DNA from 2 places in the Jeotgalibaca sp. MA1X17-3 genome. Region 2 is predicted to be linked to the other one. Evidence: predicted binding sites of a transcription regulator. Region 2 holds the regulator's gene; the other holds the start of a gene.
The links. The regulator LexA, encoded in region 2, represses DNA repair genes until DNA is damaged. The targets are predictions, from matches to a motif close to CNAACANNTGTTNG.

Region 1 (6,296 bases), 800 kb from region 2:
TCCAAAAATAAAACAAAAATTAGCAATGAATCTTAAAGTTTCAGGGAAAATAATACCCATGAATCCTATGAGAAAAAGAACTGTCCCATACAGCAAAGTAATTTGATAGTGTTGTTTTTCAGTAACTTTCACTTCATTTCCTCCTTTTTTCTATTATTATATTAACACATTTTAATTTCTTTGGGGACTTTCGTAGCATGGTTCCCTTTTTCAATATGAATATTTCACTTCATTTTATTATAAAAAGACCCCCATAAGTTAGAATAAAATCTAAACTTCTGGGGATCAGTACCACAATAATTAGTCACCTAGTCTTTTTTTTAAGATAAAATTCCATCTATAGTTTGAAGAGGCCATATAGTGATTGTATTATTTCTAGTGCCTATTTGTTTTATTTGAAATCCTTTTTCCGATTCCTCTGCTACATATCTCATAGAAAAAACTTTTTCTCCTTCATTCACAAAGAACTCTAAACTTGAATGTTCCATAAATATTTGTAGGTGATGCATCGGTTGGTCTAACTGGGCTATTCTTTTTTCAATCATCTGCGTTTTCCAATTAGTCCGAGTGATTGTAATTTCTTGTTTGACCGCATCGTAACTGAGTTCTACTTCTTTCCGGATATGTATCTGAACGTTTTCGATTTTTTTCCAATGACATTCTATTTCATTTTGCAACGTTGGAAGTTGTAAATCAATTTCTTGCCGATTTTCATATATTAATGATTCTTCCGTTCGTAATTTTTTTAGTTCTGGAAGTGGTTTTTGTATTAATTTCCCTCTAACAACTTCTAACAAACGTGGAATGGTTAGTGCATGAATATATCCATCTTTTACAGACGGGAATGTTTTCTCGACTTCTGGATCCATCAAGCCTAACCAACCATATAAAATAGTTCGATTTGTTGAATCTTGATAGGTTTGTGGTGCATAAAATTCAAAACCATAATCTACTTTTTGGAATTTTGAGCTTTGTTGTTTACATGTATCATCTTCCAATACATTTCTGATTATATATCCTGATTGATATAAATTTTCATTTGGTTGACGATCTATTTCGGATCCTTGTGGACAGTATAAGAATACTTGATCGTCTTCAAGCGTAATGAAATCCGGACATTCCCACATATATCCCATTGAAGGTAGGGTTTCACCGATATCTTTCACTAGGTTCCAATCTATTAAATTGTTTGATTGATATAATAATGCAGTACCCTTTTCTTTTAGGGTTTGTGCACCTAATACCATGTTCCATAATCCAGTTTCATCTTGCCATACTTTTGGATCACGAACATGAGCTGTGTACCCTTTTGGTTGTTCCAGAATAGGACCTTGTTTAATAAAATGGATACCATCTTCAGACGTTGCGAGACACTGATAGCTTTCTCTTTCACCTCGTTCATTTCGAACGTTTCCTGTATAAAATAGATACATCTTTTCTTGATCAATTACTGCACTTCCTGAATAACAGCCATCTTTATCAAACCAATCACCTGGCTCTAAAGCAGGTGGATGAGTTTCCCATTTGATAAAGTCTTCACTACTCACATGTCCCCAACTTTTATTTTGATGAGTCGTCCCATTTTGATTCCACTGGTAGAATACATGATGTTTTCCATTAAAATAAGATAATCCATTCGGATCATTTAATAGTCCATGTGGGGGAACAATATGAAACTGTAATCTATTTTCTTTTTTGTTTATCATTGTTTCTCCTTTATTAGCCTCTTATTTATTTCCCTTCAATTTCTTCACGAGCTTTGTCAGTAAAACCAAAGAGATAGGTTAACGTAAACGCTACTGCCATAGCAACGATATTTACTAACAAATAGATCCAAATCTGACTATTCAAGTATAATAACGCTCCAGGAATTACCGTTAATGACATTCCCGTTGCTTCTAAACCAAGAATGGAACTCAAAAATCCACCAACTGCACCACCGACTAGACCAAAGATAAATGGTTTAACATAACGAAGATTTACCCCGAAAATAGCTGGTTCGGTAATACCTAATAGAGCAGAAAGTGTAGAAGGATATGCTAAAGCTTTTAATTTTTTCGATTTTGTTTTCATTGCAACTGCTAATGTAGCCCCACCTTGTGCAGCAACACTGGCTGTAATAATGGCATTATAAGGATTTACACCGTTATTGGCTAGTAATTGAATTTCTAAGAAATTGAAAATATGATGAATTCCGGTAATGACAATTAATTGATTTAAGCCACCTATAACAATTCCAGCCAAACCAAATGGTAATTGCAATACCCACACTGTTGCATCTAATAAAACTAGTTCTAATGAGTGAAAAATTGGTCCGATGAAGAATAGAGAAATAACGCTCATTAGTAATAAAGTGGCAAAGGGTGTAACTAATAAATCAAGATACTCTGGAACTTTTTTGCGAATTAATTTCTCTAATTTAGCTCCTAAAAATCCTGCGATAAAGGCTGGTAAAACCGTTCCTTGGTATCCAACTACTGGAATAAACCCAAACATCATGATCGCACTTGCATCCCCTGCAGCAACTTCATAAGCATTTGGCAAGGCTGGATTCACTAACATCAAACCTAATACAATTCCGATGACGGGAGAGCCACCAAAAACACGGAAACTAGACCATGCTACTAACGCAGGAAGGAATGCAAAAGCTGTGTCAGTTAATACTTGTGTATACAATATAAAGTTTTCACTGATACTAGCAGAACTAAGTCCGACTAATGCTAGAATATCATCTTGTGTAAGAAGTCCACGTAATCCCATAAATAATCCAGTTGCAACGAGAACAGGAATAATGGGAACAAATACATCACCAAAAGTACGAATGGCACGTTGGAATGGATTTCCCTTTTTTCCAGCTTCTTGTTTTTGATTAGAAGTTGACGTTTCAGGCATTCCTAGATTAATTGCTTCTGCATATATCTTATTAACGGTACCGGTACCTAAAATAATTTGATATTGCCCTGCATTGAAGAAAGCACCTTTTACTTTGTCAATTCCTTCCATTTTCTCTTCATCAATTTTTTCTTTGTCTTTCACCATGATTCTAAGGCGAGTAGCACAGTGGGCGATGGATTCAATATTGTCTTGGCTTCCTACTGCTTCAATAATCTCACGAGCAATTCTTTTATTTTCTGACATATTTCTCTCTCCTTTTGATTCGTTGTAAACGATTTCTAAACCCATTATATTGGAACCGGTTCTATTTGTCTAGAGTGAATTATAAAACTCTTGTTTTTTTAAATAAAAATAAATCTGCTCCTTAATAAATAAAAGGAGCAGATTTATTTTCTTAAGCATCTAATTGTTGATGATACCCTGAGGTTGACTCTTGAATATGTAATGAGTTAGAGAGGACTTGAAGCTCAGGAACTTCTCCTCCATCCATAGACTGTAATAAAGTTTGAACTGCTAGTTTCCCTAATTTTTTATATGGATAGTGAACGGTGGTAATCGGTGGAGTCACAATTTGTCCTGCGGCGTATCCTCCAAAACCACTTAAAGAAAAATCATTTGGAATTTTTAGACCTAATTCATGGATGGCTTTCATAGCAGCTAAAGCGATTGTGTCTGTCAAACAGATAATTGCCGTCGCATCCGTTTTCTGAATAATTTTTTTACAATCCTCGTACGCTTCATCAAAAACAAAGGAAGTCTCATGGCTTGTCCAAGTGCAATTTGAATTTTCTTGTAAAGCACGGATAATCCCCTTTTTTCTTCTTTGACCGATAGCAATATCCGCTTCTGTAACCGTTAGAAGTAAGATTCGTTCATGTCCTAACTCTCTTATATAGCTACCCATTTCATAGCCTGCTTGTTCATCATTATGAATAATACAGGCTCGTCCATCCACGGATTGTCCCAAGACTACTATAGGAATATCTATTTTTTGAAAAGCAACACGATGAGCATCGGTAATTGCCCCAGCGAATAATAATATTCCATCTACTTTTTGTTTTGCAAGTGTATAGATATTCTCTACTTCAATGAGTGGATCTTGGTTACTATTCGTAATCATATGTTGTCGGTTCTTTTTTCTTAATTCCTCATCTATAGCTGTAAGAGCTTCATTTGTTGAATAAGAATCTAACCGTGGGATAATCGTACCAATTAAATTAGTACGACGTGCCTTTAAGCTTTGAGCGAAAGGATTTGGTTTATACCCTGTTTCTTTGATAATTTTCTCAATTTTCATTTTAGTTTTTGGACTAACAGACCCACCATTTAAATAGCGAGATACTGTACTTTTTGCTACCCCAGCTTTATTCGCTATATCAGTAATAGTAATCATAGGTTCTCCTCTCTTTTTACGATTTCTTTCTTCAAAGCATAGCATATCCTTTCACTGATTACTCTGTTTTTCAGAAAAAGAAAACCTATTTTAGTAGCTAAAACTGGTTTGTGATCCTTAATCCTTCTACTGAACGAATGTTTGGTTCTGTGATATAATAATTGATACCAGTGATATAAAGGATGAACAAAATGAGCAGAGAACAAATTGAAAACAAATTAGCGCTGCTGCCAGACTTACCTGGCTGTTATATTATGAAGAATAAAGAAAATGAAATCATTTATATCGGGAAAGCAAAGAATTTACGAAATCGCGTAAAGTCTTATTTTCATGGAAAGCATGAAGGAAAAACTGCCCTACTAGTTGCCGATATCGATCATTTTGAGTTTATCGTTACGTCTACCGACAAAGAATCTTTGCTACTTGAAATCAGCTTAATTAGACAATATCAACCGCACTATAACATCAAATTAAAGCAAGGAACGATGTATCCTTATTTAAAAATTACGAATGAGAAAGACCCGCAACTAATCATCTCTTCTTATGTAGAAGAAGATGGTGGTATTTATTTTGGACCGTATCCTCACGTTTATGCCGCTACGGAGACTCAACAATTTATTCAAAAGGTGTATCCATTACGAAAATGTGCTAAAAATCAAAAAAGAGCTTGTCTTTACTATTCCATGGGACAATGCATTGGTTGTTGCGATCATGAAGTAACTTCTGAAGAATATCAAGAGCAAATCAAAAAAATCTCTCGCTTCTTAAATGGTGAAGTAAAAGATATTAAAAATGACCTCGTCCATAAAATGAAACATGCTGCGGATGAGTTAGATTTTGAATTGGCGGCCGACTATCGGGATCAAATTCATTACATTGAAACGACTGTCGAAAAACAAAATATTATGTCACGGGACTACACAAACCGAGATGTATTTGCATTTCATATGGATAAGAGTTGGATGAGTATCCAAGTCTTTCTTTTACGACAATCTACAATTATTAAACGGGAAGCTGCCCTTTTTCCTTGTTATGGTATTCCGGAAGAAGAGTTAGTATCTTTTATCGTTCAATTTTATCAAGAACAAAACCATATTCTACCGAAAGAAATTTTGGTTTCTGAAGGTGTAGACACAGATTTACTTACTGAAACTTTGAATACAAAAGTACACGTTCCTAAAAGAGGAAGCAAGAAGAGTATCTTAGAATTAGCGATTACAAACAGTGAATTAGCTTTAAACGAAAAATTTATGATGATTGAACGAGATAAGAAAAAAACGATTGGAGCTATTCAAGAACTTTCTGAAGCTTTGGGAAGTGAATATATTGAAACGATCGAAGCCTTTGACCACTCGAACATAATGGGAACGAACCCCGTTTCTGCTATGGTAGTCTATCGAGATGGAAAACAAGACCCCAGTTCTTATCGTAAATTTAAAATTAAAACGGTTGAAGGAAGTAATGAATTTGCGACAACTCAAGAAGTCATTCGCAGAAGATATACCCGTTTATTGCGAGAAAGTCGCCCTCTTCCTGATTTAATTTTAATGGATGGTGGAAAAATTCAAATTCGTGCGGCTAAAGAAGTGCTTGAAGACGAATTAGGACTAGATATTCCTGTAGTGGGAATGGTTAAAGATAGTAAACACAAAACAGCTTCTCTTTTATTTGGTGATGAATACGAAATCATCAAATTAAGTCCAAATAGCCAAGCTTTTCATTTGGTACAACGAATCCAGGAAGAAGTTCACCGCTTTGCCATTACTTTCCATCGACAAATACGAGGGAAAAACAGCTTTTCTTCTCAACTGGATCAAATTAATGGAGTGGGACCAAAAACACGTACAAAAGTGTTGAAAGAATTTAGAACATTAAAAAATATACGTGAAGCTTCCATAGATGATTTCAAAAAACTAGGTATACCTGAAAAAGTAGCACATAGTATCTTAGCCACCTTTGCAGAAGTAAAAAAAGGATAATCATCTTCTGGTCCTCCAAAACATTTTTT
Region 2 (6,296 bases):
TCTTATTCTCGAAAATCACGAAAATACAGTTCTTATAAAGGTAACGTCGGAGTTCTAGCTCCTAATCGTATAAATGGACGGTTTAACTCCTCTATCCCTTATCAAAAAATCACTACGGACACGACGGAGTTTAAATATTATGAGAAAGACGAATCAGGTCGTTTGCAAATTAAAAAGTTATACCTCGATCCATTTATGGATTTATTTAATCGCGAGATCATTAGTTTTAAAGTGACTAAACAACCCAATGGCGAAAGCATTATAGCAGCTTTAAATGACGCTATCCAGGCTTCGAGAACGTGTAAATATAGACGAATGTTCCATTCAGATCAGGGCTGGGCGTATCAAATGAAGGCCTATGGTGTAGAATTAGAAGACAACAACATTTTCCAAAGTATGTCCCGTAAGGGAAACTGCTTCGATAACAGTCCAATGGAGAACTTCTTTAGTATATTGAAACAGGAAATGTATCATGGACGTATTTATAAAAGTTACGGGGAATTAAAGAAAGCAATAGTGATCTTCATTAATTATTACAATAACGATCGAATGAAGGAGAAACTTAATTGGTTAAGTCCAATTGAATACCGATTATCATCACCTTCTTTAAAACAAAGCGCATAAAAAACAGAGTAGAATAATCTACTCTGCAAAAAAGTCTAACTTTTTGGGGTCACTATAATTACCCTGGCTTTTTCTTTTTTTAATAAAATTATGAAATATGACTTCTGTATAACCCTACTACTTTCCCTAGGATTTGAACGTTTTCTAATATAATTGGGGACATACTATTATTTTCAGGTTGTAGTCGATAATAGTCTTTTTCTTTATAAAATCTTTTACAGGTTGCTTCATCTTCATCCGTTATAGCAATAACGATATCACCATTTTCAGCAGACGTTTGCTTTCTAACGATAACAGAATCATCACTTAGTATACCAACGTTAATCATGCTATCACCGCGAATTTTTAACATAAACAAGTCTTCTGAAACATATTGTAAATCAGGAGGTATTGGGAAAAAGTCGGTTGCTTCTTCTATAGCAAGGATTGGTTCTCCTGCTGTTACAGTACCAAGTAAGGGCATTTGATTTGATTTTACACCAAGTTTCGTTAATCCAGTTTCGCTAACTTCTATTGCACGTGGTTTTGTAGGATCTCTATAAATATATCCTGATTTTTCTAGTCTTGATAGGTGCCCGTGCACAGTGGAAGTAGAAGAAAGATTGACTGCATTTCCAATTTCACGAACAGTTGGAGGATATCCCTTTTTCTGTACTTCGTTATATATGAAAAGCAGTACTTCCATTTGCCGGGTGTCTCTACTTTTTGTCATGAGAGCATCATCTCCGTTACTATTATTTATATGTTTATTGTAGCATAGTCAAACATTGTAATCAAACAGATGTTCGTATGAATGATAAAAAACAGCTAGAATAGATGAAAAAAGTCTGCTATTTAAAAATAGAAGAAGAAAGCAGTCATATCTATTTCTTTTTTTGTGGTATTCTTGTAAAATGGTTTAATGATAACTTTTGGGAGGAGGATATGAATGAGTACAGGAGCTTGGATTTTTATTGTAGTTTTAGGAGTAATTTTAGGTGCAGTGGGTGGATTCTTTCTTTCACGTAAGTATATGATGAATTATTTTGAAGAAAACCCTCCTTTTTCTGAAGATATGTTACGATCGATGATGATGCAGATGGGACAAAAGCCATCTGAACGCAAAGTAAAACAAATTATGGCATCGATGAAGGCACAATCTTCAAAAAAGAAAAAAAATAAGTTGAATAGATACAAATTGTGGATGCATGTTTTTGGTCCACTTTTTTTATTTTTGTAAAAGAAAGAAGGTATCAAGTGAATGGGAATATTTAAAAGATTAAAATGGTTCTTTAAACAAGAATGGAAAGCTTATAGTATTGGAATATTCTTTTTGGTGATGGTCGCAATTATTCAAGTGATATCTCCTCGAATTGTCGGAAATATTATTGATCAAATTAGTCTGAAAACACTAACTAGCCGAACTCTTCTTATTCAGGTAGGGATTATTTTAGCCTGTGGAATAGCTCAGTATCTTTTCCGTTATATTTGGAGAATGAAAATTTGGGGAACTTCAGCTAAACTTGAAAAAATTATGCGGTCTCGTTTGTTCCATCACTTTACGAAGATGGATGCCATCTTTTTCCAGAAATACCGGACAGGTGATTTAATGGCCCATGCAACTAACGATTTGAATGCTATTCGTTTAGTTGCAGGAGCTGGAATTCTTACGTTAGCGGATTCTATTTCTTCTGGAGGAATTACACTTATAACTATGCTATTTTTTGTCAATTGGAAATTAACATTGATAGCGATGCTTCCATTACCTGCTTTAACAATTGTAGCTCGTTTGTTGGGAAAAAGAATGCACAAAAATTTCCGAAAAGCACAAGCTGCCTTTTCTGGTTTGAATGACAAAACGCAAGAAAGTATTACGGGTGTTAAAGTTATTAAAACATTTGGAGAAGAAGAGTTAGATATAGAGGACTTTGAAAAAAGAACTAATGATGTAGTAGAAAAAAATAAAGAAGTTTATGTGATTGATTCCTTGTTTGGTCCATCGATTAATTTCATTATTGGAATTTCATATGCACTTTCTCTTATTTTTGGTGGATTATTCATCATGAATGGGGAAATGACAATTGGTGCCTTAGTTACTTTCTTTAGCTATATTGGATTAATGAGATGGCCTATGTTAGCAGCCGGTCGTTTACTTAATGTTTTAGAAAGAGGAAGTGCCAGTTATAACCGAATTGAGGAGTTAATGACAGAGGAGTCCCATATCGTTGAAAAGGATGGAGCAATCAATCAATCTTTAGATGGCGATTTACAAGTGGATATCAAAAGTTTTCAATATGTGAATGCAGAGCATGATGCATTAACTGATATTCATTTTACTTTGAAAAAAGGAGAAACCTTAGGGATTGTTGGAAGAACTGGTTCAGGTAAAAGTACGTTGTTCAATTTACTCCTTCGTGAGTATGATCAATATACTGGTTCCATCCAATATAATGGAATTGATATTCGCCATTATACTCTAGATAGCCTTTTGAATGGAGTTGGATATGTTCCACAAGATAACTTCCTTTTCTCAACAAATATTAGAGATAATATTCGCTTTGCCGATCCATTTCTATCTCAAGAAGAAGTAGAGTCCGCAGCTAAAATTACAGACGTTCATGAAGATATCTTAGACTTTACGAATGGATACGATACTTTAGTAGGTGAACGTGGGGTGTCTCTTTCAGGAGGTCAGAAACAGCGTGTTGCGATTGCTCGTGCAGTTGTTACTAATCCAGAATTGTTGATACTCGATGATTCTTTATCTGCAGTTGATGCGAAGACAGAAGAAAAAATATTAGAGAATCTTAAAGAAAAAAGAAATGGTGAAACAACCATTATTGCTGCACATCGAATTAGTAGTGTGATGCACGCCAATGAGATTATCGTTTTAGAAGACGGAAAAATTTCTGAACGTGGAAATCATGAAGAGTTAATGGCTTTAAATGGTTGGTACCGACAAATGTATGAAAAACAACAGCTAGAAAGTAAATTGGAAGGGGAGGATGAATAATGGAAAAATCTGTATGGTCAAAATCTTTTTCTTTTAAAGAACAAATGAGTGTCCTAAAGAAAATCTTTGTATTTGCCGCCCCCTATAAAAAGCAATTTTTTACATCATTGCTTTTCGGTATCGGACTAGCTGCTGCCAATGTCATATCACCGCGAATCATCCAAATATTTTTGGATGATTATGTAACTAAAAATAATGCTACTTTTGAAATTGGATTACAATTTGCTGGATTATATATGCTGACTATTATTTTTAAAATGGTCACGATGTACTTTCAAAATTATATATTCAAGATGGCATCGGAAAAATCAGTTCAAAATGTACGAAATCATCTCTTTCGTAAAATAAATGGACTAGGGATGCGTTATTTTGATCAAACACCAGCGGGGTCTATTGTATCTCGAATTACCAATGACACTGAAACAATAAAAGAATTTTGGGCTGTTTTTCTTGCTCTTGCAGAAGGTCTGTTAAGTATCGTTTCTGTATTTATTGCTATGTGGATTTTGAATAAATCAGTTACGCTACTATTCTTACTGTTTTTACCAATGATGGGGCTTATGGTTTGGATCTATCAAAAATATAGCACTCAAATTTATCGTTCGATGCGTCAACGATTGAGTGAACTTAATACAAAATTAAATGAAAATATATTAGGAATGTCGATCATTCAGCAATTCCGACAAGAAAAAAGATTACAAAAAGATTTTGATGATATCAATGAGTCTTATGCAAATGGCAGAATAGCAATGGTAAAAATGAATGCATTGCTTCTTTATCCTTTTATTAGTTTATTGCAAGCTATTGCCTTAACGATGGTTCTTTATCTTTTTGGTTTTCAATCTTTCGATGGTTTTGTAGAAGTAGGAATTATCTACTCCTTTACAACCTACATTACTAATTTTTTCCGACCTCTAGGCATGATGATGGATAACTTAAGTGTCTTCCAGGATGGAATTGTGTCAAGTTATCGTGTAATTAGTACATTAGATAATCCTGAACTAGTTCCTGAACAACAAGAAGAAGAAGGACTAGAAATTACTAATGGAAAAATTGAATTTAAAAATGTTACCTTTTCATATGATGGGGAGCAAGACGTTTTAAAAGATATCTCCTTTACTGCCCATCCAGGAGAAACCGTTGCATTAGTCGGCCACACAGGAAGTGGTAAAAGTTCAATTATTAATGTTCTGATGCGTTTTTATGAGTTTACAGAAGGTGATATTTTAATAGATGGGAAATCGATTAAAGATTATCCAATGGAAGAAATCCGTGAAAAAATGGGTCTCGTTTTACAAGATTCTTTTCTTTTCTACGGTGACATCTCACGCAATATAAGATTAATGGATGAAAATATTCCGGATGTAGCTATTGAAAAAGCAGCTGAATTTGTTCATGCAGACGATTTCATTGAAAGTTTACCAAATGAGTATCATGCGAAGGTAATTGAAAGAGGAGCAAGTTATTCTAGTGGAGAACGTCAATTAATTTCGTTTGCTCGCACGATTATTCGCGATCCAAAAGTATTAATTCTTGACGAGGCAACTGCAAGTATTGATACGGAAACTGAAAATCTAATTCAACAAAGTATGGAGAAGATGCGGAAAGGTCGCACAACCATTGCGATTGCACACCGTCTTTCTACCATACGAGATGCTCAGTTAATCTTAGTTTTAGAAAAGGGTAGAATTGTAGAACGTGGGACTCATGAGGAGTTAATCGCTTTAGAAGGAACCTACTATGATATGTATCGTCTTCAATCAATGAACAATTAAAGAGTAAAAAAATAGAGCCAAATGGCTCTATTTTTTCTTTTTTATATTCATAATTGAAATCAGGATTAATTTCCTTGTCTAAAACAGAAAATTGTTTGTGAATTCTCTGATTTATTTCAGCAAGTTCTTCTCGTGAAAGACGAACTCCTTTAGGAAGATAGATTGGATTTCCAAATCGAACATGTCCTTTTTTTCGTTTTAATAAAGCAGAAAAAGAAAAGGGACCTTGAAAGACAACAGGGACGATTGGAACATTTGCCATTCTTGCTATCGTAGAAGTTCCACCTTTGACAGCATCATCATAACGAGATCCTGTAGAAAAAATAAAAACATTCCGATCTCCTTTTTTTAAAATAGATACAGGTTGTTTAATTGCACTTGGACCTGGATTTTCACGATTTACTGGAAAGCCATGCATTTTGTATAGAAGCCAAGACATAAACCTAGTTTTAAATAATTCTTGTTTAGCCATCGTCGAAAACAGATGAGGATAAGCCGCTACTGCAATATAGACAGGATCTAGCCAACTTCTATGAGGTGCAGCTAAAATATATGATGTATCCTTTGGTAAATTTTCTTTGTTTTGAATATCTATCTTCCCATTCAAGATAAAGATTAATACTTTTATGAGACGGACAACTACTTTGTAGAACATGAAGCAACCTCCTGATTTATACTATTTTTATAGTATGCGATATCTATCATCATATATCAAGATGATTTTATGTTTTTATGTTTTTTAAAAAAGATAATATTTTTTTCTTGCAATTTAATCTAGTAACGGTATAATATAATACGGTGCATAACCAAATTTCACACTTCAATTGATATAGAGGCGGGTGCTTAGGGATAAGTTGCTTTTATAGTTGATATTGAGGGAGGAAAATAAAAAAACCAAACGGAGG

Region 1: the regulator LexA is predicted to act here: its motif matches at 4,419-4,432, upstream of uvrC (excinuclease ABC subunit UvrC).

What each region holds. Positions count from the first base shown of each region.
Region 1 is NZ_CP090983.1:2,144,465-2,150,760, forward strand. It holds gene LZ578_RS10700 (hypothetical protein) at 1-132, opposite strand, end outside; gene LZ578_RS10705 (sucrose-6-phosphate hydrolase) at 321-1,706, opposite strand; partial or broken gene LZ578_RS10710 (sucrose-specific PTS transporter subunit IIBC) at 1,759-3,138, opposite strand; gene LZ578_RS10715 (LacI family DNA-binding transcriptional regulator) at 3,290-4,333, opposite strand; gene uvrC (excinuclease ABC subunit UvrC) at 4,480-6,267, shown strand.
Region 2 is NZ_CP090983.1:1,348,828-1,355,123, forward strand. It holds one part of gene LZ578_RS06770 (IS3 family transposase) at 1-624, shown strand, start outside; gene lexA (transcriptional repressor LexA) at 713-1,336, opposite strand; gene LZ578_RS06780 (YneF family protein) at 1,553-1,843, shown strand; gene LZ578_RS06785 (ABC transporter ATP-binding protein) at 1,865-3,616, shown strand; gene LZ578_RS06790 (ABC transporter ATP-binding protein) at 3,616-5,391, shown strand; partial or broken gene LZ578_RS06795 (lysophospholipid acyltransferase family protein) at 5,633-6,046, opposite strand.